3 regions of the Verrucosispora sp. WMMD573 genome follow, and region 1 is predicted to be linked to each of the others. Evidence: riboswitches for the same ligand, from Rfam matches in the RefSeq annotation. Region 1 holds a riboswitch; each other region holds the start of a gene.
What was found. A riboswitch is a leader RNA that binds a small molecule or an ion and turns the genes downstream of it on or off. The one in region 1 is predicted to bind cobalamin.
Positions count from the first base shown of each region.

Region 1 (10,008 bases):
CGCGCACGCCACCTGGACGCCGCCGCCGAGCGAACCATAGTCGACCACCACGGTGACCCCGGTCGTCCCGGTGCAGGCGGCGGCCTGCGCGGCTCGTGGAGACGGCTCGACAGCGATCAACCCGACGGCGACGACAGCCGCCACCGCGATGCTCGCCAGCCACCGACGGACGGGATCGTAGACCTGGGACATGAGCACTCCTTCTGATGGGACGGAATCTGCCGGCCGGTCAGCGGCAGGGCAGGGTGGGCGCGCCGGTGGTCGCGGTGACGGTGGAGAGCCGGGCGTATCCGGTGCCGGCCAGTCCGAGGACAGCCTGGGCGGTGGCGCGGGGGGCGGTTCCGGGATCGAAGACGCCGCCGTCGAAGTCGACCGCACCCCGGTCGGCGACCGGGGCGGCACAACCGACCTGAAGTCCGGCCAGGAAGACGCGGGCCCGGACCCAGGCCAACGGCCGGCCCCCGTCGCGCAACGCCTGGGCCGCCAACCCGGTGCTGTTGGCGTTCGCAACCCCACCGGCGTTGGTGAACCCGCCATCGGCACGTTGCACCGAGATCAGCCAGCGCAGTCCCGCGGCAGCATCGGCCGGGCGGCCAGCGGCCCGCAGCGCCTGCACCGCGGCGGCGGTGGCGTCCACATCAGAGACACAAACCGGCTGCTCCGGCAGCAGCGGATAGCCGCCGTCCGGGCACCGGGTGCCGGCCAGCCATCCGGCGGCGAGCGCCGGCACGCCCTGCGCGGTCCGGTCCAGCGCGAGGAGCGCGAAGGACTGGCTGAACGCGTTGCTGTAGTCACCCCACGCCGACCGGTCGGTGAACCGACCGCCGGGGTTCTGGAGCGACAGCAGTCGGGCGATGAGATCCACACCGCCGACGTCGGTCGGGTCACCGCCGCGGACCGCGACGGCGAGAGCGAGCTTGGCGGTAGCGCCCGCGTACGCCTCGGCGGCGCCGTCGCCGATGTAGCCGTCGCGGATGTCCGGCCGGGTGACCCAGGCCAGGGCCCGAGCGCCGAAGTCGTCGGCGACACCGGCCGCGGCGAACGCGAAGACCGCGTCCAGGGTCAAACCCTGATCCGGGTACGCGACTCCGTCGAAGACAGCCTCGAAACGTTCCCCGTCGATCAACTGTCGGGCCAACCAGCCGGCGGCGGCATCCGCGCGAACGGCGCCGACCTGCGCAGGTGTGGCGATCGCGGGTGTGTTGAGGGTGAGGGCGGCGAGTATCCCGCAGAGCAGGGCGAGCAGGCGGTGCCGGCTCAGGCGAACGACCATCGGGGAGCGCCTTTCCGGCCCGGCGGTCGTCAGGAACCCGGCCCGCCCGGCGATGGCCCGGCTGGCCGGCCTCCGACCCGTGGGCCACGACGGGTGAGGAGCAGAGACTCGCGAGTACGGCAGGTATTCGGGCTCGCCACCAGGAATGCTCCCAGCGGCCTACCGTTGCGGGCCAGCGCCGGACTTCGACCGGACTTCCCCCGCACGCACACGCGGTTGTGCAGTTGTCGCGCCAGTCTCGTCCGCCACACGGCCACTGTCAATCAGCTGTCGAACACACCGCGCAGGGCCTGGCAGCTTCCGCTGCCAGGCCCTGCTGAGTGGTTGATCAGGCGCAGCTCTGGCCGTTGAGGGTGATCGGCGACGGCACGTTCGGCGTGCCGGTGGCGTTGAAGCCGAAGGTGACGGCCCCGCCGCTCGGGATGCTGGCGTTGTAGGCCAGGTTCGACGCGGTCACCGCCGGGCCGTTCTGGGTGATCCCGGCGTTCCACGGGGTGGTGATGGTGCTGCCGGCCGACAGGTTCCAGGCCAGCTGCCAGCCGTTGATGGCAGCGGCCCAGTTGTAGATGGTCACGTTCGCGGTGTAACCGCCCGACCAGGTGGTGACCTGGTAGGACACCTGGCAGGTTGCCGGGCCGGCGGTAGCGGTCACCGGGACGATGTCGCCGAAGTCGTCGCGTACGGTGGCGAAGTCCTGGAAGCCGATGCCGCTGCCGAGGCCGCTGGTGTGGGTGCCGGCGGCCAGCACCGAGCCGTCCGGCTTCACCTGGTAGACCGGGCCGCCGCTGTCACCGCCGTAGCCGGACTCCCCGCCGTCCAACTGGGTGGCCTCGACCAGGTCCTGCTCGTCGGTGTAGTGGAACTGCACCTCCAGGTTGCAGATGGGAGCGCCGTGGATCTCTGCGGTGGTCTGCCCGGACTGGCAGAGGATCTGGCCGGGGAAGACCTGGGTCCAGCCAGCCACCGGCACCCTCGTCGACTCGTGCAGGCCGCCGACGTACACGTCGCTGCCGGCCGACGCTGCGCTGATCAGTGCGATGTCGTGCGGGCCGTGGCGTTCGACGATGAACCCGATCGGCTCGCCGACGCCGTCGAACCACTCGCCGCCGAGCGGTCCACAGTGCGCGGCGGTGAGCACATAAGGGGTGTCGTCGGCGAGGTCGCGCACCCCGAAGCCGGACGTGCAGAGGTCCCCTCCGCCGTTCCAGATGCGCGCGCCACCGTTCCACGGGGCATCGTCGTCGAAGCGGGTGGCGTGCTGTTCCGGCTTCTGGGCCACCACGGTGCTGGTCTTGACGCCGGTGGCGGGCAACGCCGGAACCTTCGCTCCGCCGGCGGTGTCGACGGCCACCTCCAGCCCGCTGCCATCGGTCCTGATTCGCACGGTGTGCGCCGCATCCGAGCGATCCTCCGCCACGACACGGCGCAGCTTCACCGCGGCGGCCTGTAGTTCCTTGCCGCTGTACCTGGCCGGCTCGACCCTCACCTCGGCGAGCTTTTCGACGCTTCGGACGGCTGCGGCGATGTCGGCCGGCACGGCCCCCTTCCACCACAGCGTGACGTGGTTGTCGACCAGGCCGAGGCCGGCGTAGCCGCGCGGCTCACCCGCCTCCACGGCGGATCGAATCACGCTGGCGGCGTCGACGAGCGTCAGCTGTCCGGCCATCCGCTCCTGCACGGTGGGCGACAGTCTCTCAAAGAGATTCGCGGCGGGTACGCCGGGCGGCGCGGCCGGTGAGGCGGCGGCGACCCCGGCCGTGGTCAGTCCGACTGTGGACAGCGTGAGCGCTGCGGCAGCGGCCACGCGGAGGGCGGTTCGGAAGGTCTGCATGGCCCAGAGTCAACCGAGAGTGACGACTCGCAGCCATGCAGAAGCACCGGCAACTTCACCGTGAGCATGTGGGCAGTGACACACCGACGGTGGTGACCTTACTGGAGCGTAGTCATTAGCGTCACTCAGGACAGCTGAGCACACCCCACCGGGACGGGCTGTGAGTGACTACGGACGACTCGCGGGTGGTTCCGCACTCAGGGTGCTGCGTACCGCCGCCGGGCTGACCATCGACGGTCTGGCCGCACGATCGGGCGTGAGCCCGCGCACCATCGGCGGCATCGAGCGGGGCCGCATCCGGCGCCCCCACGAGGGCACCCTCGCCGCGCTGGCCGGGGCCCTGCGCCTCGGCCCGGACGACCGCAGCCGGCTGCGCGCCGCCGTCCGGGTCGAACCGGCGGCGATCGGCCTGCCCCGGCTGACGCCGTGCTTCACCGGACGCGACGACGATCTCGACCGGCTGGCCGGCGCCGCGTCCCGGCACCGGGTGATCGAGCTGGCCGGCCTGCCCGGCATCGGCAAGAGCGCGCTGGCGGCGCAGGCCGCCGCCAGGATGAGTGGCGACTTTCCCGACGGGGTGCGGTTCGTGGCGCTGGGCGGCTCGCCCGCTCCACACCCCGCCGCGCTGGCCCGGGAGCTGGCACGCTCGCTGGGCGACGACGCGCCGGACGACGACCCTGCCGCGGTCGCGGCGTGGCGGCGGCTGGTCGGCGGGCGGCGGATGCTCCTGGTCTTCGACGATGCGTCCGACGCGGTCCGGCTGGCACCGCTGCTGCCGGACCGGGGAGCGTCGGTAGCGGTGGTGACCACTTCCGGGCGGCCGACCCTGCCACCGAGGCGCGCCCGGCGGGTGCTCACGCCGTTGCCGACGACCGACGCCGAGCTGGCGCTGCACCGGATGATCGGCTCGACGGCCCCGGACGCGCGGGTGTCCGAGCTGGCGCAGCTCTGCCACGGTCTGCCGCTGGCGCTGCGCACCGTGGCGAACCGGGTGCGGACCCGGCACCCGTGGTCGATCGAGCGCATCACCGCGCAGCTCGCCCGGCCAGGGCGGCAGCTTGAGGCACTCACCGCCGGTGACCTGTCGGTGGGCGCGGCCCTTGAGCACGGCTACCGGAGATTGCCGGAGCCGCTGCGCGCGGCGGTCCGCGCGCTGGCCGCGTCGACGCCGCCCGCAGCGGCGGTCGCCGACCTGGCCGGTTGCGGGTGGATCGCCGGCGAACACGGGATCAATCCGATCCTGCTCGCGTTCGCGGTCGCCCGCGCCGCAGGCACCCGCCCGGCTGTGCCGCTCGCCGCAGCCTGAGCCGCTAGCGGCCCGCCGGTCCGGGCGCCCACGACGCTCACCCGTGCCGCTCTGCCCATCCACCCGCAACACCCGATCGGCCGCCGCTCAGCCACCGTCCGCCCCGGAGTTCAGCTCGGCCAACGCCGTACGGGCGCGGGCGACGCTATCGGCGTCACCGAGCGAGCCAGCCAGCTCGACCGCCGCCGCCAGATGCTCACCCGCCTCCGCAGGGCAACCGGTGCGGCGCAGGGCCTCGGCCAGCTCGATCAGTGCGGCCATCTCCTGGGTCCGCAGCCCGCAGGAGCGCGTGCCTGCCACCGCCTCGCGAAGGATGCCGACCGCCTCGCCCCAGCGCCCCAGATCCGTCAGATCCAACCCGATCCACCGGCAGGCGATCGCGTCCGAGTAGGCGCGCGGCACGGCCGCGATCGGAAACTCCGCGTCGCGCAGCAGCCGCAACGTACGCCGGTGCACCCGCAGCGCGTCGGACGTACGGCCGAGCGCCCGCAACGCGATGCCGAGCATCGACATGGCCTGCGCCGTGCCCTCGTGATCTCCGGCCGCGCGTAGCATCCTGCTGCCTCGCTGCAACAACCTCCGGGCGGCTTCGAACTCACGAAGCCGGAGCTGCGCGGACGCGGCGTAGAGCAGCGCCCAGCCTTGCTGGGCCCGGTCGCCGGCCCGCTGCGCCGACCGCAGCGCCGCCCGGGCGGTTTCCAACCCTGCGGAGGCGTCGTTCAGACAGAGCGTCTGCGCCCAGGAGAGATAGTTCAGGTGCGTGGCCTGCCGGGTCAGGTCACCGGTGCGGGTCGCCGCCTCAGCGGCCAGCCGGAAGACCTCCGGCCAGATATCCAGGTAGATCCGCTGGTCCGAGAACCAGTGCAGCGCGTCGGCGACCGCGACGACCAGGTCGTCCCGTCCGGTCTCGGCCGCGATCCGCAGCGCTGGGAACCAGTTCTCCCGCTCGGTGTCGAGCCAGTCGCGGGCCTGGTCCGCGTCCAAGTTGTCGTCCGGTGCCGGTCCGCCGGGCTCGAAGTGCCGCCCGGCCCGGACGGTTGCCTCCAGCAGCCAGGTCACCAGGTTCTCCCGCAGCGTCGGCGCGGCCGACGGCTCGTCCCGCTCCAAACAGGCCATGGCGAAGGCGCGGACCAGGTCGTGCAGCCCGTAGCGGTCCGGTGGCCGGAGCCCGAGCAGTCCGGACTCGACCAGCCCGTCGAGCCGATCCTCGGCCTCGGCCAGGTCGACTGCGCACAGGACGGCCACGGCTTCCGCGCCGAAGTCCGGCCCCGGGATCAGCGCCAGTCGCCGCAGCGTCGTGCGCCCGGTCACCGAGAGCCAGCGGTACGACAGCGTGAGCGCCGCGGACAAACCGGAGTTGCCACCGTCGATGGCAGCGACGCGATCCCGAGCCTGCGCGAGACGTGCGTCGAGATCGGCGACGGTGAGCGTGGGTTCGTCGCGCAGCCGCTGCCCGGCGATCCGCAGCGCAAGCGGCAGGTGCCCACAGTGCCCGGCGAGTGCGGCGATCCGCTCCGGCGGGGCTTCCTCAATGTGGCCGACCGTCCGCAGCAGCGCCATCGACTCGGCCGGTGACAGTGGCTCCTGCGGCAACCAGTGCACCGCCTCCAGCCCGCTCAGCCAACGCCGACAGGTAAGCAGCACCAGGGCCGGGCCGTCGCTGGGCAGCAGCGGACGCACCTGCTCTTCTGAGGCCGCATTGTCCAGCACCAGCAGCGTTCGCCGATGCCGGAGCAACCCACGGTAGATCCGGGCCCGCTCGGCAACGTCGGATGGTATCCGCGAGGCGCCCAGGCCAAGCGCCAGCAGCAGCCGTTGCAGCACTTCGCCGGCGGTCGCCGGGTGCTCGTGGGTACCGCGCAGGTCGACGAAGAACCGCCCGTCTGGATAACGGTCGGCGAGGTCGTGGGCCGCGCGCAGCGCCAGCGCCGTTTTGCCCACGCCGGGCTGCCCGGTCAGTACGGCGACGATGGCCGGCGGTTCCTCCGATCCGGCGAGTTCGGTCAGCCTGCCGAGCGAAGCGACCCGGCCGGTGAAATCGGCGGGCGGCGCGGGCATCGGGCACGGTCCGGGCGGCGGACGGCCCACGCCGGCGCTCTCCTCGATCAGAGCACGGTCGCCGGCCGGCGGCGCCAGCACGTCGAGGACCGCGGTCAGGGTACGGCGCTGCGGCCGGCGGACCAGGTCACGCTCGAGGTTGCTCAGCGCCCGGGTACTCACGCCGGACCGGTCGGCAAGTTCCTCGATCGTCAGTCCGGCTGCCGCCCGATGGTGCCGCAACAGCTGTCCCAGGCTGGTGCCGTCGCCCACCCGCACCCCGACCCCCGCCTCCGCACGACGTCGACCGGGCAATCGTATCGACGGAAGCCATGAGCTTGCGATCGTCCGGGCGCACTGCCGTTCGCCGTGGCCCTACTCCCGGTGCCTGTCAAGTCGGACGGCGCGCAGCACGATGTCGTTGACGTGGTGGGTGCTGATCGCCCCCGGGGGGCGCGGGCGGGTCTCGTGCACGTCGACGCGCCAGTCCCCCGAAGCCGCGATCTCGGCGGCGATGTCGTCGATGCCGACGTACGCCTGCGGGTCGTACATGCGGGTCTGCTCGGCGGGGTCCGCCGGTTCGAGCCCGGTCAGATCGTGGCTGACGACGAGCAGCGTCCCACCGACCGCCACGGCGTCGAGCAGGTTGCGCAGTCCGCGCTGCTCGGGGGTGCGCTGGAACGAGCCGTACTGCAGGGAAACGAGGTCGTAGGTCTCGTCCGCGTATGCGGCGGGTTCGTTGGCGTCGCGGTGCAACGTGCGCACGTCGAGCCCGCGACGTTCCGCTTCGGCCCGGATGCGGCCGAGTGCCCTGCTGGAGACGTCGGAGGCGGTCACCTGCCAGCCTCGTTCGGCCAGCCACAGGGCGTCGGCTCCTTCACCCGCGCCGATGTCGAGCGCCCGCCCGGGAGGCAGGTCCGTCGCCTCCGCCACGAGTGTGCCGTTCGGGTTGGCGCTCCACATGCGTTCCTGGTCCCCGTACCGGCTGTCCCACTCGATCGCGACGCCGGAGGGACGGACACCCGCCGTGGCGTCCTCGGCGGCGAGGCTGAAGGCGATCTGGGCACCGACCCAGCTACCGTTCGCCGCGGCCGGCAGGACCTGGGCACTCGGATCCGTCAGGTTTCCGGCGGCGAAGACGCCTTCCACGCTGGTGCGCCCGGTGGAGTCGACCTTGACGAGCTGACCGAGTCCGCTGGGGTGGGCCGCGGTGTCGATGCCCAGCCCGGCGAGCATCTCGACCCGGGGCCGGAAACGGGCCCCGGCGAGGATCGCGTCGGCTGGCAGGCTGCGGCCGTCGGCGAGCTCGACGACGAGTGACCCGTCCGGGCCGGCGTTCGCCACCCGCCGCACCGCGCCCTCGACCACCGGAACCCCGGCGGCGACGAGGGCCTGCACCGCGGCCGGCTCGATCCCCGTCGCGCCGTGCAGCACCACGGTCAACTGGTCGGTCAGGTGCCGCATCAGCGGGGTCGGGTGCAGTCCCATCGCCGCCGTGACGATCTGCACGACCCGCAGGTCACGGACCTCCCAGCCATGGCAGAACGGACAGTTGATCACCTGGCGGCCCCAACGCTCGGCGAGGCCCTCGATGTCGGGAAGCTCATCGACGATGCCGGTCGCGGCCAGTACCCGGCGGGCGACGAGACCGTGGCCGCCCGAGAGCGCGAGGTGGAAACCGTCGTCCTCGTTGCGCACCGCCAGGACCCGGCCGGTGAGGACGTTGCCGCCGTAGCTACGGACCTCCGCGCGCCCGATGGTCCGCATCGCCTCGGGCGGGGTGCCTTCGCGTCCGAGGTAGCCGTGCATGTGCGCGGCCGGCGCGTTCCGCGGCGTGCCGTCGTCGACGACGATGACCGAGCGGCGCTGACGGGCGAGTTGCAGCGCGGCCGCCAGACCGGCCGCTGAGCCGCCGATGACGGCGACGTCGCACCTGCGGACGATGCTCTGGTGGGGTGGGTGTTCGGGTGTTTCGTGTGCGTGCTCCGTCATGCGTCCAGCGTAGGAACGCCTGGCGTCAGGTGAAAGGCAGTTTGCGGAATCCGCAAGGTGGGTTCATACTCGGAGGATGAGCGACCGCAGTGAGGTGGAGCGGCTGGCGCGCACCCGGCTGCGCAGCATCCGCACTACGCTCGGCTACTCCCTGGACGAGCTCGCCGAACGCACCAACCTCAGCCCGTCCACGATCAGCCGGGTCGAGACGGGAAAACGGACGCTGAGCCTCGACGTGCTCGTCCCCCTGGCCGCCGCGCTACAGGTCAGCCTCGACGTGCTCTTCGAGGCGACCAGCGACGAGGACGTGGTGATCCGTCCCGTGCAGCACCGCTCGGGTTCGCGCACGACGTGGCCGCTGAGCCGCGTCGATGGGCGCACCATGGCGATGAAGGTTCGGTTGGAGCCCGAGGCGACGATGCCGGCCCAGCGGGTCCATCCGGGCTACGACTGGCTTTTGGTGCTCGAAGGCAGGGTGCTGCTGTGGCTCGGCGAGCGGCAGATCGAGGTGGCAAAGGGTGAAGCAGCCGAGTTCTCCACGATGACGCCACACTCGATGACGGCGCTCGACCGGCCGGCCGAGCTGATCATGATCTTCGACCGCGAGGGCCAGCGCGCACACCTGCACCAGTGAGCGTGAAACCGGCAGGAATGGACACCGGCAGGTCCACACCGATCACGCGGCATCGCCAGGGCGGCGATCTCCTGGGCCGCCGCACGACCGAAATCCCTCCTCGGTCGGTGCGACGGCTTCCGCCTGGACCGTCGCCGAGGTTCACGCCGTGCCGAAGAAGCTCCTGAGGGCCGGCATCCGGCGGATCAGGAGTTGGTCCAGGGCGAGGATCACCAGCAGCGACAGGCCGAACAGGGGCAGGAACACGCCGAGGACGGCCATCGCGGCGAGTAGGAGCCAGTTGCCCCAGATCGGAAGTTTCGCGCGGGGTGCGGCCAGCCCGGAGGCGGTGCCGCGGCGGGTCCACCACATCATCGGCCCGGTGACGCACATGAAGATCACGGCGAGGCAGAACAGCGTGGACAGGATCTCGTTGGCCACGCCGAGGCGCCGCCCCTCGTGCAGGGCGATCCCGTGGGACACGACCTTGGCCATGGCGCTGTAGTCGGCGTAGCTGTACTGGCCGACCTTCTCACCGCTGTACTGGTCGACGTGGACCGTCGTCTCCTGGGTGACGTCGGACTCGGCGGGGTTGCCGACGTTGTACCACTGGCTGCTCATCACACTGAACACGCCTTTGTCGCCCTCGGGATACATGATCAGGTATGGCCCGGGAGTGCCCTGTGCCTGCGCCGTGGCGACGGCCCTGTCGATCGAGATCGGTGTGCCGGCGCCGGTGCTGGTGCCCTGCGGGGCATTACCCGAGGCCCAACCGGCAGGCGCCGACTGACCGTCGCTGTTCTCGATCTGCTGCCGGATGGTGGACTCGGCGCCGGGATCCTCACCCCACAACGACATGTTGCCGTGCGCGGCCAGCTCCGACGCCTTGGCGCCCCAGAAACCGGTCCACGGCAGGCCGGAGACGACGAGCAGCAGGACGCCGAGGCCGACGGGGA
Region 1 covers NZ_CP114901.1:5,356,734-5,366,741, forward strand. The annotation lists gene O7601_RS24345 (hypothetical protein) at 1-198, opposite strand, end outside; gene O7601_RS24350 (prenyltransferase/squalene oxidase repeat-containing protein) at 230-1,273, opposite strand; cobalamin riboswitch at 1,374-1,514, opposite strand; gene O7601_RS24355 (cellulose binding domain-containing protein) at 1,602-3,104, opposite strand; gene O7601_RS24360 (helix-turn-helix transcriptional regulator) at 3,265-4,410, shown strand; gene O7601_RS24365 (helix-turn-helix domain-containing protein) at 4,498-6,720, opposite strand; gene O7601_RS24370 (FAD-dependent oxidoreductase) at 6,823-8,439, opposite strand; gene O7601_RS24375 (XRE family transcriptional regulator) at 8,516-9,073, shown strand; gene O7601_RS24380 (PepSY domain-containing protein) at 9,215-10,008, opposite strand, start outside.

Region 2 (10,008 bases), 1.3 Mb from region 1:
GCGGCATCTCGGTTCTGGCTGGTGGGTCCTTCATCGTCGCAGCCGCCGCGGATGACCCGTCATTGATCAATGCGGCTGGCTACGCCATTCCCGGCGCCATCTTCTTCCTCATCGCGGCCATCCGCCTCGGCCGTACCGCGAAGGACAGCTGAGATGACCACACTCGAGTACGACGTCGTGGTGATCGGTGCCGGTCCGGTCGGGGAGAACGTTGCCGACCGGATCGTGCGGGGCGGGCTGACCGCCGCCATTGTCGAGCGGGAGTTGGTCGGCGGCGAGTGCTCCTACTGGGCCTGCATGCCGACCAAGGCGTTGCTGCGCAGCGCGTCCGCGTTGCGGGCGGCTCGCCAACTGCCGGGTGCGCGGGAGGCGGTGACGGGAGACCTGGACGCGGCCGCAGTGCTCGGCCGGCGCGACGTCTTCGCGTCGCATTGGCGGGACGACGGTCAGGTTTCCTGGCTGGCGTCGGCCGGTGTCGCGCTACACCGTGGTCAGGGGCGGATCAGTTCCGCCCGCGTTGTCGAGGTGACCGGCGTCGACGGTGTAACGACGACGCTGATCGCGCGGCACGCCGTGGTCGTGGCGACCGGCAGCAGCGCCCTGTTGCCGGATATTCCGGGTCTGCGCGAGGCGGCGCCGTGGTCCAGCCGCGAGGCCGCCTCGGCCGGGTCGGTTCCCCGTCGGCTCGCCATCATCGGTGGTGGCGTCGTGGCAGCCGAGATGGCGACCGCGTACGCCGCCCTGGGGTCTGTGGTGACGGTGCTGGCCCGCGACGGCCTGTTGCCGTCGGCGGAGCCGTTCGCCGGTGAACTGGTCACCGAGTCGTTGCGCGAGGCCGGTGTGTCCGTACGCCTCGGCGCGGAGGCCGTTTCCGTCGACCGCGACGATCGCGGAGTCGTCCACGTCGCAACTGTCGACGGCGAGCGGATCGAGGCAGACGAGGTGCTGGTGGCGGTCGGTCGTACGCCGAACACCCAGGACATCGGCCTCGACCGGGTGGGACTGGCGCCGGGTGCCTGGCTCACGGTCGACGACACCTTGCGCGTGGTCGGCGGCGGCGAGTGGCTGTATGCGGCGGGTGATGTGAACCGGCGGGTGCTGCTGACCCATCAGGGCAAGTACCAGGCGCGCGCGGTGGGCGACGTGATCGTGGCCCGGGCGAAGGGTCTGAAGGTCGAGGACGGCCGGTGGGGCCGGCACACCGCGACGGCCGATGAGCGGGCGGTGCCGCAGGTGGTGTTCACCGACCCGGAGATCGCGTCGGTGGGCTTGACCGCGGCTGTGGCCGAGGCCGCCGGGCTGCGGATCCGGGTCGTGGACTACGACCTGGGGGCCGTCGCCGGTGCCGCGCTGCACGCTGATGGCTATCAGGGGCACGCCCGGATGGTCGTCGACGAGGACCGGAAGGTGATCGTCGGCTGCACCCTCGCCGGTCCGGACGTCGCGGAACTGATCCACGCCGCGACGATCGCCATCGTCGGCGAGGTTCCGCTGGACCGACTGTGGCACGCGGTGCCGGCGTACCCGACGGTCAGCGAGGTCTGGTTGCGGCTGTTGGAGACGTACGGCCGCTGACGGCACGCCGCCTCCGACGGCTCGCAGCCGCCGGACGCGGTCACCGGTGCTCGGCCTGCTCGTCGTCCCGCAGGCCGGGCACTCCGGACCCACCCGGCGGCGTGGCCCGTACGATGGCTGGCGGTGCTGGTACGTCCCGCCCGGGTGGGCGGGGCGTCGTAAGAGGGAACCCGGTGTGAATCCGGGACTGCCCCGCAGCGGTGAGTGGGAACGACCGCCGTCAACAAAGCACTGGACCGTGAGGTCTGGGAAGCGACGGCCAGTAGGCGACCTGGTGTCATGCCCGCGAGTCCGAAGACCTGCCAGTGCTGCGCACGCCGCCGGTGTGCGCCGCCGGCGGCCTCGCGGGAGGGCCAGGGCGGAAGCCGGTACCTGAGGCGTACCCGTCTTCCACCCTCCCGTGTCCGCCGGGCACTTCGAGGGAAGGAACCCCTGGTGAGTACCGCATTCGGGCAGAGCACCGTGCTCGGCTATCCACGCATCGGCGCCAATCGTGAACTCAAGAAGGCTGTCGAGGCGTACTGGGCCGGCAGCATCGACGCCGAGGCGCTGGCGAACATCGCCGCCGGCCTGCGGGTGCAGGCGTGGCGGACGCTCCGCGATGCCCGTCTCGACGCGATCCCGTCGAACACCTTCTCCTACTACGACCAGATGCTCGACACGGCGGTCGCTGTCGGCGCGGTTCCGACCCGGTTCAGCCGGCTCGGCCTGTCCGCGCTGGACACCTACTTCGCCATGGCCCGCGGCGTCGACGCCGAGCCGGCGCTGGAGCTGACGAAGTGGTTCGACACCAACTACCACTACCTGGTGCCGGAGATCGCCCCGGACACCGTCTTCGCCGCCGACCCGGCGAAGGCGCTGGACGAGTACGCCGAGGCACGCGACCTGGGCATCACCACCCGGCCGGTGTTCGTCGGACCAGCCACCTTCCTGCTGCTGGCGAAGGGAAACGATCCGTTCGCCCGCCTCGACGACCTGGTCCAGACGTACGCCCGGATTCTCGCCGCTCTGGCGGACGCGGGTGTCGACTGGGTGCAACTGGACGAGCCTGCCTACGTCGTCGACCGTAGCTCCGCGGAGATCGATGCCCTCCGTCGCGCCTACACCCGACTCGGTGAACTCGCACACCGACCACGGATCTTCGTGGCGACCTACTTCGGTGATCTCGGCGATGCGCTTCCGGCGCTGCTGGACACTCCGGTCGAAGCCGTCGGCGTGGATCTGGTCGCCGGACCGGGCAACCTGCACCGGCTCGCCGCCGCCGGCCCGCTGGGCGGCAGGACCATCGTCGCCGGCCTGGTCGACGGCCGTAACATCTGGCGTACCGACCTGCGGGCCGCCGTGACGGCCGGCGCGACGGTCGCCGGGCTCGCCGATCACGTCGCCGTCTCCTCGTCCTGTTCGCTGCTGCACGTGCCGGTCGACGTGTCCGCCGAGACGCACCTCGACCCCCGGCTGTCCGAGCGGTTGGCGTTCGCCCGACAGAAGGTCGACGAGATCGTCGTGCTCGGCCGCGCGCTGCGCGACGGCACCACCGCGCTACCCGCGCCGTTGCCGCCCACCCCGGCAGCCTGGCGCCACGACGACGTGCGCGGCCGACTGGCCGCGCTGCGCCGCACCGACCGGCAGCGTGGTGAGTACCCCAACCGGGCCACCCGCCAGCAGGAAAGACTGGGGCTGCCGGAGTTGCCGACGACCACGATCGGGTCGTTCCCGCAGACCGCCGAACTGCGCAAGGCCCGTGCCGCGCACCGGGCCGGCAGCCTCGACGACGCCGGCTACGCGTCCCGGATGCGCACGGAGGTGGAGCAGGTCATCCGGTTGCAGGAACGGCTGAGTCTGGACGTGCTCGTGCACGGGGAACCGGAACGCAACGACATGGTGCAGTACTTCGGCGAGCAACTCGACGGCTTCGCCGCCACGCGGCACGGCTGGGTGCAGTCCTACGGCTCCCGCTGCGTACGCCCGCCGATCATCTACGGCGACGTGTCCCGCAAGGCTCCGATGACCGTCGAGTGGTCCACCTACGCGCAGTCGCTGACCAGCAAGCCGGTCAAGGGCATGCTCACCGGCCCGGTCACCATCCTGGCCTGGTCGTTCGTCCGTACCGATCAGCCCCTCGCGGACACCGCCGACCAGGTGGCGCTGGCCCTGCGTGACGAGTGCCGCGACCTGGAGTCCGCCGGAATCCGGGTCATCCAGGTCGATGAGCCGGCGCTACGGGAGACGCTGCCGCTGCGCAAGGCCGACCAGAAGGCGTACCTGGACTGGGCCGTCGGAGCGTTTCGGCTGGCCACCTGCGGCGTTGCCGACGACACCCAGATCCACACGCACCTGTGCTACTCGGAATTCGGTGAGGTGATCCACGCCATCGACGCTCTCGACGCCGACGTCACCAGCATTGAGGCGTCACGGTCCAAGATGGAGGTCCTCGACGACCTGGCCGCGATCGGCTACGGCCGGGGTGTCGGACCCGGGGTGTGGGACATCCATTCGCCCCGGGTGCCGTCGCGCGACGAGGTGATCGAGGCACTGCGCCGGGCGGTCGCGGCCGTGCCGGCCCGCCGGTTGTGGGTGAATCCGGACTGCGGCCTCAAGACGCGCGACTATCCGGAGGTGGAGGCGTCCCTGCGGCACCTGGTCGCCGCCGCCGCCGAGGTACGCGGGAACTGATCGCACCGAGCCGGGCGGTACCGACCACACACCGCCGCCCGGCTCGTGGTCGGGTCGCCAGGTGTTCTGGCTGAGTTGGCCGTTGGGGCCGATGCCCCGAGCACGCGCTGCTGACCGCCGATATCGCAGACCCGGCCGCACCACCTTTCACCCGGCCCGCCGACGGTGGCGTTCGTGCTGTTGGTTTTCTACGATGGGCCATCGTCCCATTCGGGGAGATGGATGCCATGGGTGACCGGATCTTGGCAGGCAAGACCGTCGTGATCACCGGGGCCAGTGCGGGTATCGGCGCCGAGGCCGCCCGCCGGTTGGCGTGTCTGGGGGCGTCCGTGGTGGTGGTGGGCCGGTCGCCCGAGAAGACCGCCGCCGTCGCGCGCCAGGTGGGCGCCGAGCCGCTGGTGGCCGACTTCACCCGGCTGTCGGACGTACGCCGGCTCGCCGACACGCTCCTGAGTCGATACCCCCGGATCGACGTGCTGGCCAACAATGCCGGCGTCGTGCTGACCAGGCGGAGTCGTACCGAGGACGGTCATGATGTGATGTTCCAGGTCAACTACCTGGCCCCGTTCCTGCTCACCAACCTGCTGTTGGGCCGGTTGACCGCCGGCGGGCGGGCGCGCGTCATCACCACCTCCAGCAAGGGCCACCGGTTCGGCAGCGTCGATCTCGACGATCTCGAAGGTGCCGGCAAACGGTCCGAGCTGCTGCGGTACGGGATGACGAAGCGGCAGAACATCCTGTTCACCCGCGAGTTGGCCCGTCGTACCCGGGGCAGCGGGCTGACCGCGATGGCGTTCCACCCGGGGGTGATCGCCGCCACCGACATCAACCGGGAGGCCCCGCTGGTCGCTGCGCTGGTCCGGTACCGCCTGCTGGGCGGTCTGTCCACCCTCGCTGAGGGCGCCGAACCGCTGGTTCACCTGGCCACGATCCCTGATCCGGAGGCGGTCAACGGTGGTTACTTCCACCGTCTCAGACCGGACGGGCCGGTCCACCGGCAGGCCACGGACGACCAGTTGGCCACCCGACTGTGGGAGCGGACGACCGAGCTGCTCGGTGCGCCTGTGTGACGAACCGCCCTCGCTGACGGGCCGCCGGCCGGACGCGGCTTACGTAAGGTCGGGCCATGAGCGTGGATTCCGAGGTGCGGCGCTGGCTGCGGCAGCGCGGGGCCGAGACCATCGCGCACCCCGGCGGCACTCTCTACGCCCATCTGTGCCGGGTCCACTACCGCCTCGCCGACCTGAGATGTGTGGTCGACGCGCAGCTGGCCGGTCTCGCGCATGCCGCCTACGGCACGGACGGCTTCGATGTGACGCTGCTCGACCGGGCCGATCGAGCCACACTCCGCAACCTCATCGGTGATGACGCCGAGGCACTCGTCTACCTGTACGGGGCCTGCGACCGAAGGCGGACCTGGCGGCAGCTGGCGGAGACCGGTGTGGTCGTCGACCGGTTCACCAACCAGACCTGGCACCTGGAACCCGACCAGAGACAACCGTTCGTGGACCTCACCATCGTCAACGAACTGGATGTCGTGGAGCAGAATCCGGCCACTGCGGCCAGGTACGGCGACTACTTCCGCTCGCTGTTCGCGGCCTGGGCTCCGATCGCTTCCCCCCAGGTCACCGGCGAGGCGCGGCGGCTCCTCGGTGTCGCTCGGCCTTAGTCGCGCTGACTCTCCAGGTGGGCACGGACGCGATCGGAGATGTTGGCGAGCAGGTCGAGTTCCTCCTGACTGAGTGCGTCGATGAACAGTCGGCAGACATGTTCGACATGCACGGGTGCCGCGTCTTCGATCAAGGCTACCGCAGAGTCAGCGACTGAGCAGCCCGGTACGGCAGCGACGGAGGTCGGTATGAGCAGCGAAACGACGAAGGCGTACGAGGGGCGGTCGATCACGGTCACCTTCGAGGCCCGGCGTTGCCTGCACGCCGCCGAGTGCGTCCGCGGCCTGCCGGCGGTCTTCGACCCGGGTCAGCGCCCGTGGATCCGGCCCGACGGCGCCGAGGGCGAGCGCCTGGCCGAGGTGGTGCGGCGGTGTCCCTCCGGAGCGTTGCAGTACGAATTCGCAAACGGTGGTGCGGAGGCCCCGGACCGGCCGACGCAGATCAGGCGCGACTCCACCGGACAGTTGATCGTGCGCGGTGAGTTGAGAGTGGACACGCCGCAAGGCATGCGGGCGGAGACCAGGGCAGTTCTGTGCGGGTGCGGGCGGAGCCAACGGCAGCCGTACTGCGATCACGGCGGGCCCTGCGGGCAGACCCGGCTGGGCTGACCCGAAATCCGCGCTCAGATTCCGAAGCCGCCGGTGCCGGCGAGGCCGGTGCCCCCGGCCCGCCACGGCTTCTCGTTCTGCTGGAGCCGGTACTGCCAATTCCCGGCGAACCGGTGCCACCACACCTCGAATCCTTCTTCACCGAGCAACTCCACGGCCTTCGCCACGGCATCGGGCTCCCACCGGAACGCGGTGATCCCCTTCTGCCGAGTGATCGCAGAGATGAGCTGTTCGGCGGTCGACCCGCCCGAGGTGGCCGCGTGCACATGAGCGATGTCGCCCTTGCGCACGTACCTCCAGAGCGGCTTGCCGATGATTGCCGCGATGGCCCTCTCCCGTGCCGCGATCGGGGCGTACACCTCGTCGACCAATCGCGAGGCGGCCTCCCGTACCGGCGCGTAGGCGTTGTCGGCGGCTTCGAGCGCCGCGCTGTGCCGGGCCCGTGCCCGCTCGGCGGCGGCCTTGCGTCGGAACCACGGCGGATGATCCCGGGCCGCGTGCCGGTCGCGCTCGGCCGCCTGTATCGCGGTCAGGTAGCTCTCCGCCGCGACCCGCCACTGCGCGGCCGTGGCCGGTTCGAGATCCACCGACAGGAACGACCAGTCCCGCTCGGCGGGGCGCAGGCCGAACCGGTCGGCCAGATCGCGGTCGACGAAGTAGCGGTGCCGGGAATCGTCATCCACCCACACCACGGTCAACACCGCGACCGGCTCGTCGTTCCAGCGGATAGCCGTCGTCCTGCCCTCCCGGTGGACGATCATGTCGCCGCTTGGCAGCGGAAGCCGGAAACGGTAGAGGATGACCCGGGTCGTCTCCATCGTCTCAGTGTGCGCCGCGTCAGCCACGATCGAGCGCGACGCGGAGCCGGGGAAGTCGGACCAGCGCGGGCGGGGTTGCTCCTCGACGGCACGCTGCGGCGGCTCGGCCTCGACCGCACCTCATCCTGGTGTAGCACCGCTGCCCGATCCGCTGGCGAGAGCGGCGTCGATACGAGGCGTTGCCATGCGCTGAGGTTATGGCTCTCCCTACCAAGTCGCAGTGGTGCTCATAGCTGTGCCCGCTCAGACTCATCTCCGTGGACAGCGTCCGCTGGCCGGCATCGAGCGGCTCGATGCCACCGCGAAGACCAGATCGTCGATGCGGGTGAGTTCCTGAAGACGATTCGGCGGCATGACCTGCCCGTGCACGAGCAACCCGTCGCCTCTGCCGATCGAGCTGGCGGCAGGCCGGATTCCGGCCACGTCCGAAGGATGTGAGCGTTGATGCAACGAGTTTCAGCGGACCGGCGCGGAACCGCCATCGCCTGGACCACAGTGGTATTCCTGGTGACGTTCATCCACCACCTGTACGGGGGGCTCCGGTTCGACAGCCCGCAGCGGACGGTCCTGGCTGTCGTGTTCAGCGTCGTGTTCACCGTCACGTATCTGGCATACCGCCTCGGATCGACGATGCGGTGGGCTCGCGCGATCTTCTGGTTCCTGGTCTACGCCTTCTGGGTGGCGGCGGTCGGCCTTTTCGAGGGCGGGTTCAATCACGCCCTGTTCGTCGTGCTGCGGCTGCTGGACGCGTACGCCCTCATCAACGACCTTTACCCCGTGCACAGCGATGCGCGCATCTCCGACGACGTGCTGTTCCAGAGCACCGGAGTGCTGACCCTGGTCACCGCGGTGTTGCTGGCGGTGGCACCCGCCTGGGTCGTCACGCGTCGACGGGCTGCCGGCAGATCGCGGTGAGGATCTCGATCATCGCGGTCGCCGCCGGCGACCGGAACGGTGGGGTGGCCGCCGCGGCATACAGCCGGCGGGTCGGTAGGACGGGAACGGTGGGGCGCAGGACGATGTCCGGCCGTAGCGCGGCCTGGGTCAGCGTCGGCACGAGCATCACACCGGCCCGCGCGGCGACGAGTGCCTGCTTGCCGTTCCAGTCGTCGCAGAAGAACGCGATCTGTGGGGGGCCGCCCAACGCCTCGGCGATCGGCGGGATCGGACCGAGGCAGTCCGGGTAGGCGCCCTCGATCCACCGCTCGTCCTTCAGCTTCCGCAACGGCACCCGATTGCGTTGCGCCAACGGGTGGTCGGCCGGAAGGGCGACGTGAAGCCGTTCGTCGCAGAGCGGCACCAGGTCGAGACCGTCCAGCGCCTCGTCGGTGAGTCGCGACCCGGACAGGTCGTGTTTGGCGCTGACCGGGTCGGCGAACAGCTGCCACGAGGTCAGCAGGGCCACGTCGATGCGGCCGTCCCGGATGGCCGCCAGCGGACCCGCCTCGTCCGGGCGGACAAGGTTCACCGCGACGCCCGGGTGGGACTCGGCGAAGCGACGAATGGCTTCCGGAGTGAGCCGGGCGTTGGCGCTCGGAAAGGCCGACACGTTGAGCTGCCCGCCGGTCAGGCTGGTGAAGGCGCGCAACCGGGCTTCCAGGGCGTCGGTCCGCACCAGGATGTCGCGGGCCAGCTCGACGGCGGTCTGCCCAGCCTGGGTGAGCCGTACGCCGCGCGGAAGCCGACGGAACAGTGGCACGCCGACGCGCCGTTCCAAGCCGCTGATCTGCCGTGAGACGGCTGGTTGCGTCATGGACAGTGCCTCGGCCGCGGCGGAGAACGAACCCCGGCTGGCGACCTCCAGGAGCACCCGCAAGGTCCACGAGTCAATCATGCATGCAGCTTATATTCATGGTTCACGCTCAGACCGCACGCTGGGCGTTGCCAGCAACCGGAAACAGCGGGCGCAGGCTCGGAGTGGAACCATTACTCCGGTGCATGGCAGGTAGGTCCGGACTGCGGTGCCTCGGGTGGAGGGCTGAGTCTGGCTGTCGACGCGGGTACGGTTGGCGGCGGTCGGATGTGCAGGCGTGACCCGGGCGGCAGCGGTGTGGCCCGGTGCGGCGGGCCGGAACGGAGTGGATGTGACGCGGCGGAAAGCCCTTGTGGTCCGAGGCGGTTGGGAGGGCCACCGGCCGGTCGAGGCGACAGAGCTGTTCATCCCGTTCCTCGAACGCAGCGGATACGCGGTACGGGTGGAGGGGTCGACCGAGATCTACGCCGACGCCGCCGAGCTGGCCGACACCGACCTCATCGTGCAGTGCATGACGATGTCGCAGATCACTGCCGAGCAGGTGGCGGGCCTGGCCGCAGCGGTCGTCGCCGGCACGGGTTTCACCGGCTGGCACGGTGGCATCGTCGACTCGTTCCGCGCCTGTTCGGACTACCTGCACCTGGTGGGCGGCCAGTTCGCCACCCATCCGGGGGTCCAGCCGTGCGACCGTGGCGGCGGCGAGGCGGACAACTTCCTGCCCCACGCGGTCACCATCACCGACATGGGCCGGGAGCATCCGATCACCGCCGGGATCGAGGACTTCGACCTGGTCACCGAGCAGTACTGGGTCCTGCACGACGACCTGATCGACGTCCTGGCCACCACCACCCACCCGACCCGGGAGTGGCACCCGTGGCACCGGCCGGTCACCTCACCGGCGATCTGGACCC
Region 2 covers NZ_CP114901.1:4,069,999-4,080,006, forward strand. The annotation lists gene O7601_RS18465 (hypothetical protein) at 1-152, shown strand, start outside; gene O7601_RS18470 (NAD(P)/FAD-dependent oxidoreductase) at 154-1,575, shown strand; cobalamin riboswitch at 1,686-1,897, shown strand; gene metE (5-methyltetrahydropteroyltriglutamate--homocysteine S-methyltransferase) at 2,011-4,248, shown strand; gene O7601_RS18480 (SDR family NAD(P)-dependent oxidoreductase) at 4,476-5,318, shown strand; gene O7601_RS18485 (DUF6817 domain-containing protein) at 5,375-5,917, shown strand; gene O7601_RS18490 ((4Fe-4S)-binding protein) at 6,107-6,526, shown strand; gene O7601_RS18495 (hypothetical protein) at 6,541-7,344, opposite strand; gene O7601_RS18500 (hypothetical protein) at 7,789-8,259, shown strand; gene O7601_RS18505 (LysR family transcriptional regulator) at 8,225-9,178, opposite strand; gene O7601_RS18510 (ThuA domain-containing protein) at 9,429-10,008, shown strand, end outside.
Region 2: linked by a shared signal. The riboswitch ahead of metE (5-methyltetrahydropteroyltriglutamate--homocysteine S-methyltransferase) and the one ahead of O7601_RS24350 (prenyltransferase/squalene oxidase repeat-containing protein) in region 1 are both predicted to bind cobalamin.

Region 3 (10,008 bases), 1.0 Mb from region 1:
TCACGTTCCCCCGGCAGCGGCAGGAGCGCCGGCTCTGCCTGGCCGACTTCTTCCGCCCGCGCGGCGACGACCTGGACGTGGTCGCGTTGCAGCTGGTCACCGTCGGCCAGCCGGTCAGCGAGTACGCGGCGAAGCTGTTCGCCCGCAACGAGTACCGCGACTACCTGGAGGTGCACGGGCTGTCGGTGCAGCTCACCGAGGCCCTCGCCGAGTACTGGCACAAGCGGGTCCGGGCCGAGCTGCGGCTGCCCGACGGCCGTACCGTCGCCGACGACGACCCGGCCGACCTGGCCGGCCTGCTGCGCACCGACTACCGGGGTTGCCGGTACGCCTTCGGCTACCCGGCCTGCCCCGACCTGGAGGACCGGGCGAAGATCGTGGAGCTGCTCGGTGCCGAACGGATCGGGGTGCAGCTGTCGGAGGAGTTCCAGCTGATGCCGGAGCAGGCCACCGACGCCATCGTCGTCCACCACCCCGAGGCCAGCTACTTCAACGCCAAGTAGCCGTACAGGACAGCCGGGCCGGCCAGGAGCAGACTCTGTTGCGGTCGGCCTCCACCGCCGACATCATCCGTTCTGCCGGGGCGGATGGGTGGTGTCGCCTCGCCGGCATGGCCCGGTCGCGTGTCGGCCGCTGTCGTGGCGTGCCGCTGCTGAGTAATGTCGACTGTGGCGGCCCGCCGGTATTGAGGACGGTTGGCCAGCCGTGGTCCTCCACGCGGGAGCAACACCATGCCACCACGCGCACCCACCATCGTCGACCCGCGATTCCCAGCTGAGCTGGCCCGGCTACGCCGTGAGCGTGGCCTGTCGCTGCGCCAGCTGGCCGCAGCGGTGAGCCATGGCAAGAGCGTCATTCATCAGCTGGAGACAGGGCAGACCCGCCCAGCCGTCGACGTCGCCGTCCGCCTCGATGACGCGCTGGCCGCCGGTGGTGCGCTCGCCGCCATGGTCGTTGACGTTCCCGACGGCGACCGGCGGGCTGCCTACGTCGCCGCGCATCCGGGCCGTGTAGATCTGGCCGGGGTTCGCATCCTGGGCGACGTGCTCGCCGGATACCGGCGGCTGGAGGACTCCATCGGCGCCGCAGCCGTCCTACCGCCCGTACGCGTCCAACTCGACACGATCGTGTCGCTGCTGCGCGAGGCTGGCCACCAGGTGCGGCCGGCGGTGGTCGACATGGCTGCGCAATGGGCGCAGTTCGCCGGTTGGCTCGGTATCGCCAACGGTGACGACCGAACCGCCCGCGTGTGGCTGGATCGCAGTCTGCAGTGGTCCACAGAGGCCAGCAACGCCGACCTGACGGCGACCGTGCTGTCCTTCCAGGGGCACCGGGCGGAGGGCCGCGGCGACCTGCCAGCGATGATCGGGCTGTCCCGGGCCGCCCGGGATGATCCACGAGCCAACACGGCGTTGCGCGCGTACTCCGCCGGCCAGGAGGCGCGTGGGCTGGCCATGGCTGGGGCGTGCCCGACCGACGTGCGGCAGATGCTCACGCAAGCCGCCGACCTGGCCACCGAGGCGGCAGAGACGCCACTGCCCGCGTGGGGATACTGGTACACCCCGGCCTTCTACGCGGTACAGCAGGGCATCGTGTGGCGGTACTTGGGCGATCGTGACGCGCGGGCCAACGACCGGGCCGTCGAGCTGTTGACCGCAGGCACAACGGGGGTGGACGAGACGGCCGAGAGCGCCGACTGGCACGGCGGGCACCTCGTGCACCTGGCCATCGCCCACGGCCGGGCCGGGGACAGTGGCTCGGCGCAGCGGGTGCTGGAGGAGGCACGGTCCATCGCGGTGTCAACGGCCTCACGACGCCTGGCCGGACAGGTTGACGCAGCTGTCCGCGACTTGGGTCTGTCCGTCAACCCGTAGCGGACACCAAGCCTCTGACCTGGGCACACGCCGTCATCGCACGCTGTTTGTGGGTGGCGGTGGTGTTCCCCCGTGCAGCGCCGTCAGCCCCTTACGACCTGGCGGAGGTGGCGGCGGTGGGCGTGTGGCGCAGATTTCGGTGGTGGCTGCGGCGGCGGTCCGTGCCGCCGGTCGGCACCGGGCAACGGTGGCAGGAAATCGAGCAGGACGCGGCCCGGCGACGCCTGCTCGATCAGGCGCGGCGTAACGCGCGGTGGCCGGCATGACCGGGCGACCCGTGCGCTACCGCGACGCTATGGCCGCTGAGGCGATCCGGATCGGCCGCGCTGTCGACGCCCTGCCCGGCCGCCTCTGCGACCAACACCTACCGCGCCGGCCGCAGTGGACGTGCGGCACCTGCGACGGCGAACCGGTATGGCCGTGCGCTCCGGCGCGGGTACGGCTCGGTGAGGCGTACGGCCGGGATCGCATCGGGCTGTCGATGTACGTGGGCGCGCTGCTCACGGCCGCGCTGGATGACATGCCGGCCGCCGATCCGGGCGAACTCACCACCCGGTTCACCGCCTGGACGCGGTGCTCCTGCGGGCCGCCGTAGTATGCCGCCGTTTCCTCAGCGTGGCGTTCCGGTAGGCGACTTCGGTGAGTTGTTCGGAGCTGCGTGTGACATCCGTTGTGAGACACGCCGACACACCATCTGGTGTCTTGCGTTCGCGGGCCGCCCATATATGGTGTCACTCGTAGCTGGTTCGGGCGCCCATCCGGGGCGGTCGAGGCAAGAGGGAACCTGGTGGAAATCCGGGGCTGCCCCGCAGCGGTGAGTGGGAACGACAGCCGTCACACAGCACTGGGTTCCGGCCTGGGAAGCGACGGCCAGTAGGAGCGCGAGAGCACGCCCACGAGTCCGAAGACCTGCCAGCACGCCGCCCGCACTCGTGGGCGGCGGCCGCAGGCCGCGTGGGACGGCCGACGCCATGGACGGGCCGTGCCGCCTGCGCGGATCCCGTGGCGTCCTCCCGCGTGTCCGAGGCCCTCGGTAGACGGCGCGAGGAGAGAGACGTGACGGTCGTGCGGGAGAAGCCGGACTCCGACCCAGGTGTGTCGGAGCAGCGCCGGCAGGTGATGCAGGTCCGTAAGCGCAACGGGGACGCCGAGCCGGTTGACGTCAACAAGATCGTCCGTGCGGTGGAGCGGTGGGTGGCCGACCTGGACGAGGTCGATCCGCTGCGGGTGGCCACGAAGACCATCAGCGGACTGTACGACGGTGCCACCACCGCCGAGTTGGACAAGCTGTCTATCCAGACGGCCGCCGAGCTGATCGGTGCGGAGCCGCAGTACTCGAAGCTGGCGGCGCGGCTGCTGGCCGCGTACGTGGACAAGGAGGTCCGTGGGCAGCAGGTGGCCAGCTTCAGCCAGTCCATCCGGTACGCGCACGGCCTCGGGCTGATCGGGGACGCGACCGCCGCGTTCGTGGCCCGCAACGCGCGCAAGCTGGACGACGCGGTCGACCCGGACGGTGACCTGCGGTTCGAGTACTTCGGGCTGCGCACCGTCGCGGACCGGTACCTGCTGCGGCATCCGCAGACCCGCGAGGTGGTGGAGACGCCGCAGTACTGGCTGTTGCGGGTGGCCTGCGGGCTGTCGCAGACACCGGGTGAGGCGATCGGGTTCTACCGGTTGATGTCGAGTCTGGCGTACCTGCCGAGTTCACCGACGCTGTTCAACTCGGGCACCCGGCACACCCAGATGTCGTCGTGTTTCCTGGTGGACTCGCCGCGCGACGAACTCGACTCGATCTACGAGCGTTACCACCAGGTGGCGAAACTGTCGAAGTTCTCCGGCGGCATCGGCATCTCCTGGTCACGGGTCCGGGGACGCGGCGCGTTGATCCGGGGCACCAACGGCCGCTCCAACGGCATCGTGCCGTTCCTCAAAACCCTCGACGCCGGGGTGGCGGCGGTCAACCAGGGTGGCCGGCGCAAGGGCGCGGCCTGCGTGTACCTGGAGCCGTGGCACCCGGACATCGAGGAGTTCCTGGAGCTGCGGGACAACACCGGGGAGGAGTCCCGGCGTACCCACAACCTGAACCTGGCCAACTGGATTCCGGACGAGTTCATGCGGCGGGTCGAGGCCGACGGCGACTGGTCGCTGATCGACCCGTCGGACGCGCCGGAGCTGCCGGACCTGTTCGGCGAGGCGTTCGACGAGGCGTACCGGGCGGCGGAGAAGAAGGCCGTCCGGACGGTCAAGGCCCGCGATCTCTACGGCCGGATGATGCGTACGCTCGCGCAGACCGGCAACGGGTGGATGACGTTCAAGGACGCGGCGAACCGGCTGTCCAACCAGACCGGTGCGCCCGGCAACACGATCCACCTGTCGAACCTGTGCACGGAGATCCTGGAGGTCAACAGCGACACCGAGACGGCGGTGTGCAACCTGGGTTCGGTGAACCTGGGCGCGCACGTCACCGCCGACGGCGTGGACTGGGAGAAGCTGCGCGCGACGGTACGCACGGCTGTGGTGTTCCTCGACCGGGTGATCGACATCAACTACTACCCGGCCGAGCAGACGGCGGTGTCGAATCCGCGTTGGCGTCCGGTCGGGCTCGGGCTGATGGGTCTGCAGGACGCGTTGTTCACGCTGCGGCTGCCGTTCGACTCGGCGTCGGCGCGGGAGCTGTCCACCCGGGTGCAGGAGGAGATCTTCCTGACCGCGCTGGAGACGTCGGCCGGGCTGGCGGAGCGGTTCGGCCCGCATCCGGCGTACGCCGAAACCCGCGCCGCGAAGGGTGAGTTGCATCCCGACCTGTGGGGCGCGGAGGTGACGCAGGCGTCGCGGTGGACCGCGCTGCGGGAGCAGATCGCCCGCCACGGCCTGCGCAACTCGCTGCTGGTGGCGATCGCGCCGACCGCCACGATCGCGTCGATCGCCGGGTGCTACGAGTGCATCGAGCCGCAGGTGTCCAACCTGTTCAAGCGGGAGACGATGTCCGGCGAGTTCCTCCAAATCAACACGTACCTGGTCCGGGAGTTGAAGGCACGCGGACTGTGGACGGCGTCGATCCGGGAGCAGATCAAGCGGGCCGAGGGGTCGGTGCAGGGCATCGCCGAGCTGCCGGCGGAGGTGCGGGAGCTGTTCCGCACCGCGTGGGAGCTGCCGCAGCGGGCGCTCGTCGACCTGGCGGCCGCCCGCGCTCCGTTCATCGACCAGTCGCAGTCGCTGAACCTGTTCCTGAGCGCGCCGACCATCGGCAAGCTCTCCTCGATGTACCTGTACGCCTGGAAGGCCGGGCTGAAAACCACCTACTACCTGCGGTCGCGTCCGGCGACCCGGATCCAGCAGGCCACCGTCGCCGTCACCCCGACGGTCAAGCCGATCGTCGCGGTCAGCGACGACGAGGCGCTGGCCTGCTCCCTGGAAAACCCCGAGAGCTGCGAGGCGTGCCAGTGACCACTGTTTCCGAACCCGACACCGGCCAGCGACAGATGCTGCTCGACCCCGGCATGGACCTGACGCTGCGGCCCATGCGCTATCCGCAGTTCTTCGACAGGTTCAAGGACGCCATCAAGAACACCTGGACCGTCGAGGAGGTCGACCTGCACTCAGACCTCGCCGACCTGGCCAAGCTGTCCCCGGCGGAGCAGCACCTGGTGTCCCGACTGGTCGCGTTCTTCGCCACCGGCGACACCATCGTCGCCAACAACCTCGTGCTCAACCTCTACCAGCACGTCAACTCGCCGGAGGGACGGCTCTACCTGTCCCGGCAGCTGTTCGAGGAGGCGGTGCACGTCCAGTTCTACCTGAACCTCCTGGACACCTACGTGCCGGACGAGCGGGAACGGTTCGCGGCGTTCGCGGCGGTGGAGAACATCCCGTCGATCGCCCGCAAGGCCGAGTTCTGCTTCAAATGGATCGACTCCATCTTTGAGCTGCGGGAGTTGAGGACCCGCGAGGACCGGCGGTCGTTCCTGCTGAACCTGATCTGCTTCGCCGCCTGCATCGAGGGACTGTTCTTCTACGGCGCCTTCGCCTACGTGTACTTCCTCCGGTCCCGGGGCCTGCTGCACGGCCTTGCCTCGGGTACCAACTGGGTGTTCCGGGACGAGTCGATGCACATGGCGTTCGCCTTCGACGTGGTCGACACCGTACGCGCCGAGGAGCCGGACCTCTTCGACGCCGAGATGGAGCAGCAGGTCCGGGACATGCTGGCCGAGGCCGTCGAGTGCGAGGTGCAGTTCGCCGCCGACCTGCTCGAACAGGGCGTGTCCGGGCTGTCCCTGGCCGACATGCGCGAATATCTCCAGCACGTCGCCGACCGCCGGCTGGCACAGTTGGAGATCGAACCGCTGTACGGGTCGAAGAATCCGTTCGCCTTCATGGAGTTGCAGGACGTGCAGGAGCTGTCCAACTTCTTCGAACGGCGGGTGTCGGCCTATCAGGTCGGAGTCACCGGCACTGTCGCCTTCGACGACGACTTCTGACGGCGGTCACATCCGCTGACCGGGTCCGGCTCGGCGCTGATCGTGTCGATCATCGCCGGGCCGCCCCGGCCCGCAGGTCGTCTCAGACCCGGCCGGCGACCAGGCCCGGGTGTCGGCGTTCCTGTTTGCTCGTGGCGGCACGCTCACTCATGCCGGCACTCCGCTTCGCTCGCTCATGCGGCGGTCCTTTCGACGGCGGGCTGGTCGGTCGGGTGGTACAGCAGGTGGATGGTGCCGTCGAGGTCGAGGCGCTGGATGCCGATGGCGTAGACGGATTCGAGCACGGCGGGGTCGAGGACCTCCTCGGTGCTGCCGGCCGCGGCGATCCCGCCCCGGCCGAGCAGCACCAGGTCGTCGCAGTAGCGGGCGGCGAGGTTCAGATCGTGCAGCACGACGACGGCACAGGTGCCGAGGTCGCGTACCAGCCGCAGGATCTCGTGCTGGTAGCGGATGTCGAGATGGTTGGTCGGCTCGTCGAGCAGCAGGTGGGTGGCCTGCTGGGCCAGTGCCCGGGCGATGAGCACCCGCTGGCGTTCGCCGCCGGAGAGGCCGGCGAACGCCCGTGACCCCAGGTGGGCGGCGCCGACCCGGCGTAGGCACTCCGCCGCGATCTCGTGATCCGCCCGCCCGGTGCGCTGGAAGGTGTTCAGGTGCGGGCCGCGGCCCAGCAGCACCAACTCGGCCACGGTGAGGGCGGTCTCGCCGCCGGTCTCCTGAACCACCACGGCCAGCCGGCGCGCCGCCTCCCGTGGCGGCAGCGTGGCCAGGTCGTCACCGTCCACGGCGACCCGTCCGGTGCCGCTGCGCAGCGCGCCGTAGAGCAGCCGCAGCAGGGTGGTCTTGCCGCTGCCGTTGGGGCCGATCAGGCCGAGGACCCGGCCGGGTCGCGCGGTCACGCTTACCCCGTCGATCACCGGGTTGGCGCCGTAGCGCCAGGAAACCTGGGTCGCCTGGATCACGAGTCGGCCCCGAACCGCTGCACGATCCGCTCCAGGCCGTCGATCGACAGCGGGGTGGGCGGCTCGGTGAAGTTGAACAGCTGGGTCATCACGTTGCCGGCACGGACCGCGTTGAGCTTCTCGGCCCCGGGAAGACCGGTCAGGCCCTGCTCGACCGCGGCGGGATCGCCGTCGCTGTAGAGCAGGATCAGCACGTCGGGGTTACGGCCGAGCAGTTCCTCGACGGTGACCTCGAAGACCCGTTCCGGTGTGTCGCCGAAGACGTTGCGGAAGCCGGCCGCCGCCAGCTGTGGGTGGGCCATGCTGGCGGCGCCGTACGCGTACGTGGTGCCGCCGCCGACGGTCGGATACAGCACGGCGGCGGTACGACCGGAGGCCGCGCCCGCTGCGGCCTGGACCGTGGTCATCCGGTCCTTGAGCGCGCCTACCGCCGTGGCCGCCTGCGCCTCGCGGCCGAACACCCGACCGTAGGTCTCCAGCTGCCGGTAGATGTCGTCGAAGCTGGGGGTGGCGGTGTTGTCCGGGCACATGGCCGGCTCCTCCAGCAGCGGGATGTCCACGGCCGAGAGGGTGTCGCGGGACAGGTTGTCGACCTCACCGAGCACCAGGTCGGGCTCCTGGCTGATCACCACCTCCTTGGAGATCTGGAGGTGCCCGCTGGTGTCGGTCTTGTCGGTCAGCAGGGGGATGCGGTCCAGTTCGGCGAGGGTCTCGGCGTCGTAGTACTCGCGGGGGTACTGCCCGGCCCGGGCGGTGACCCGGTCCAGCACGCCGAGCGCGTGCAGGTACGGCACGGCGGCGCTCTTGAGCAGGACGACCCGCTCCGGCGCGGCGTCTAAGGTCACCTCGACGCCGCAGTTGGTGACGGTGACCGGGTACCCCGGACCGGTCGCCGTCGGCTCGTCGGCGGCGGAACCGCCGCAGCCGGCGACCAGCAGCGCGAGAGTGGACGTGGCCGCGGTGACGGCGACACGGGTTGCCTTCATCGGTGCTCCTCGGCTCATCGGGCGCTCAGGCGCCGGTGGCGTGCAGACGACGGATCAGGACCAGCAGGAAGGGGGCGCCGAGCAGGGCGGTGATGATGCCGATCGGGATCTCCTGGGGGGCCAGCAGCACCCGGGCCAGCACATCCGCCCAGACCAGCAGGATGGCGCCGAGCAGCGCGGCGACCGGCACCACGCGGACGTGTGGCGCGCCGACGATGCGGCGGGCCAGGTGCGGCACGACGAGGCCGACGAAGCCGATGCTGCCGGCGGCGGAGACCAGCACGCCGACACTGAGCGACACCAGCACGAGCAGCCGCAGGCGGAACCGGTCGGGCGACACGCCGAGCGTCTGCGCGGTCTCGTCACCGATGGCCAGCACGTCGAGCCGTCGTCCGACGATGGTCAGGTAGCCGATCATGCCGCAGAGCACGACCGCGGCGACCAGCAGCAGGGCGTTCCACCGCGCCAGCCCGAGGGAGCCGAGGAGCCAGAACATCACCGAGCGGGCTCCCTCGGCGGACCCCGAGGCGAAGATCAGGAAGCTGGTGGTGGCGTAGAGGGCGTAGCCGACGGCGACGCCGGACAGCAGCAGCCGGATCGAGGTCACCCGTCCGCCGCTGCGGGCGATCAGGAAGACCAGCAGCGACGCGCCGAGCGCGCCGAGGAAGGCGCTGCTGGACAGGGCGTACTGCCCGAAGCCGGCGCCCGCGCCGAACAGGATCGCGGCGGCGGCCCCGCTGGATGCGCCGGAGTTGATCCCGAGCAGGTACGGGTCGGCGAGCACGTTGCGCACCATGGCCTGCAACGCCACCCCGCAGGCGGCCAGCCCGGCACCGACGAGCATGCCGAGCAGCACCCGGGGCAGCCGAACCTGCCAGACGATCGCCTCCTGCGGCGGCGTCCAGGTCACCTCGCCGGGCAGGCCGACGAGGTGATGCCCGATGATCCGCGCCACCGCCGCCGGCGGGATGCCGATCGCGCCGGACCCGACCGCGGCCACCCCGGTGAGGACCAGCGCGACGGTCAGCGCGACCAGCCAGATCCCGGTACGGCGGCGCTGCGCCGCGAGACCGAGCAGGTCCGGCCGGCTCTCGGGCTGGGCGGTGGCGGTCACCTCGCCCATCTGCACTCCCCTTGCTCTTGCAAAGATTTGGCAGGAAGCTACCAGCAAGATCAGGGCAGCGGAAAGCGGATGAGTCGTTGTTCACCACGTGATCGCCTCGCGACCTGCGACGTCGTCGCCGGAACGCGGCCCGCTAGCGGCCCCATCCACGGGCCACAGCGAGCGGGTCACCGGTCGTGAAGTCGGGCGGATCGTGCATGAGGAAGTCGCGGTGGCTGATGTTCCACGCGTAGGCGCCGGCCATCCCGAACACGAGGAGGTCCCCGACGGCGATCGGGTCGCTGTCGGCGTCGCGGGCCAGCACGTCCTTGGGCGTGCAGAGCTGGCCGACGACGCTGACCGGGCCACCGTCGGTACGCGGCCCGTCGCCGCCCCGGGGCACCACCGTGTACGGCTGCGAGTGCCCCTTGGCCGCCGGAGTCCGCAGGTGGTGGGTGCCGCCGGCCACGATCACGAACCACTGGCCGTGGGACCGCTTCACGTCGATCACCTCGGTGACGTACGACCCGCAGTAGACCGCCACGGCGCGGCCGGGCTCGATCCGGAGCCGAACTCCCGGGTAGGCGTCCGACACCTCGCCGAGCAGCC
Region 3 covers NZ_CP114901.1:4,340,709-4,350,716, forward strand. The annotation lists gene metH (methionine synthase) at 1-503, shown strand, start outside; gene O7601_RS19740 (helix-turn-helix transcriptional regulator) at 732-1,874, shown strand; gene O7601_RS19745 (hypothetical protein) at 1,928-2,140, shown strand; gene O7601_RS19750 (hypothetical protein) at 2,137-2,469, shown strand; cobalamin riboswitch at 2,600-2,806, shown strand; gene O7601_RS19755 (ribonucleoside-diphosphate reductase subunit alpha) at 2,994-5,321, shown strand; gene O7601_RS19760 (ribonucleotide-diphosphate reductase subunit beta) at 5,357-6,352, shown strand; gene O7601_RS19765 (ABC transporter ATP-binding protein) at 6,526-7,311, opposite strand; gene O7601_RS19770 (ABC transporter substrate-binding protein) at 7,308-8,297, opposite strand; gene O7601_RS19775 (iron ABC transporter permease) at 8,323-9,420, opposite strand; gene O7601_RS19780 (alanine racemase) at 9,554-10,008, opposite strand, start outside.
Region 3: linked by a shared signal. The riboswitch ahead of O7601_RS19755 (ribonucleoside-diphosphate reductase subunit alpha) and the one ahead of O7601_RS24350 (prenyltransferase/squalene oxidase repeat-containing protein) in region 1 are both predicted to bind cobalamin.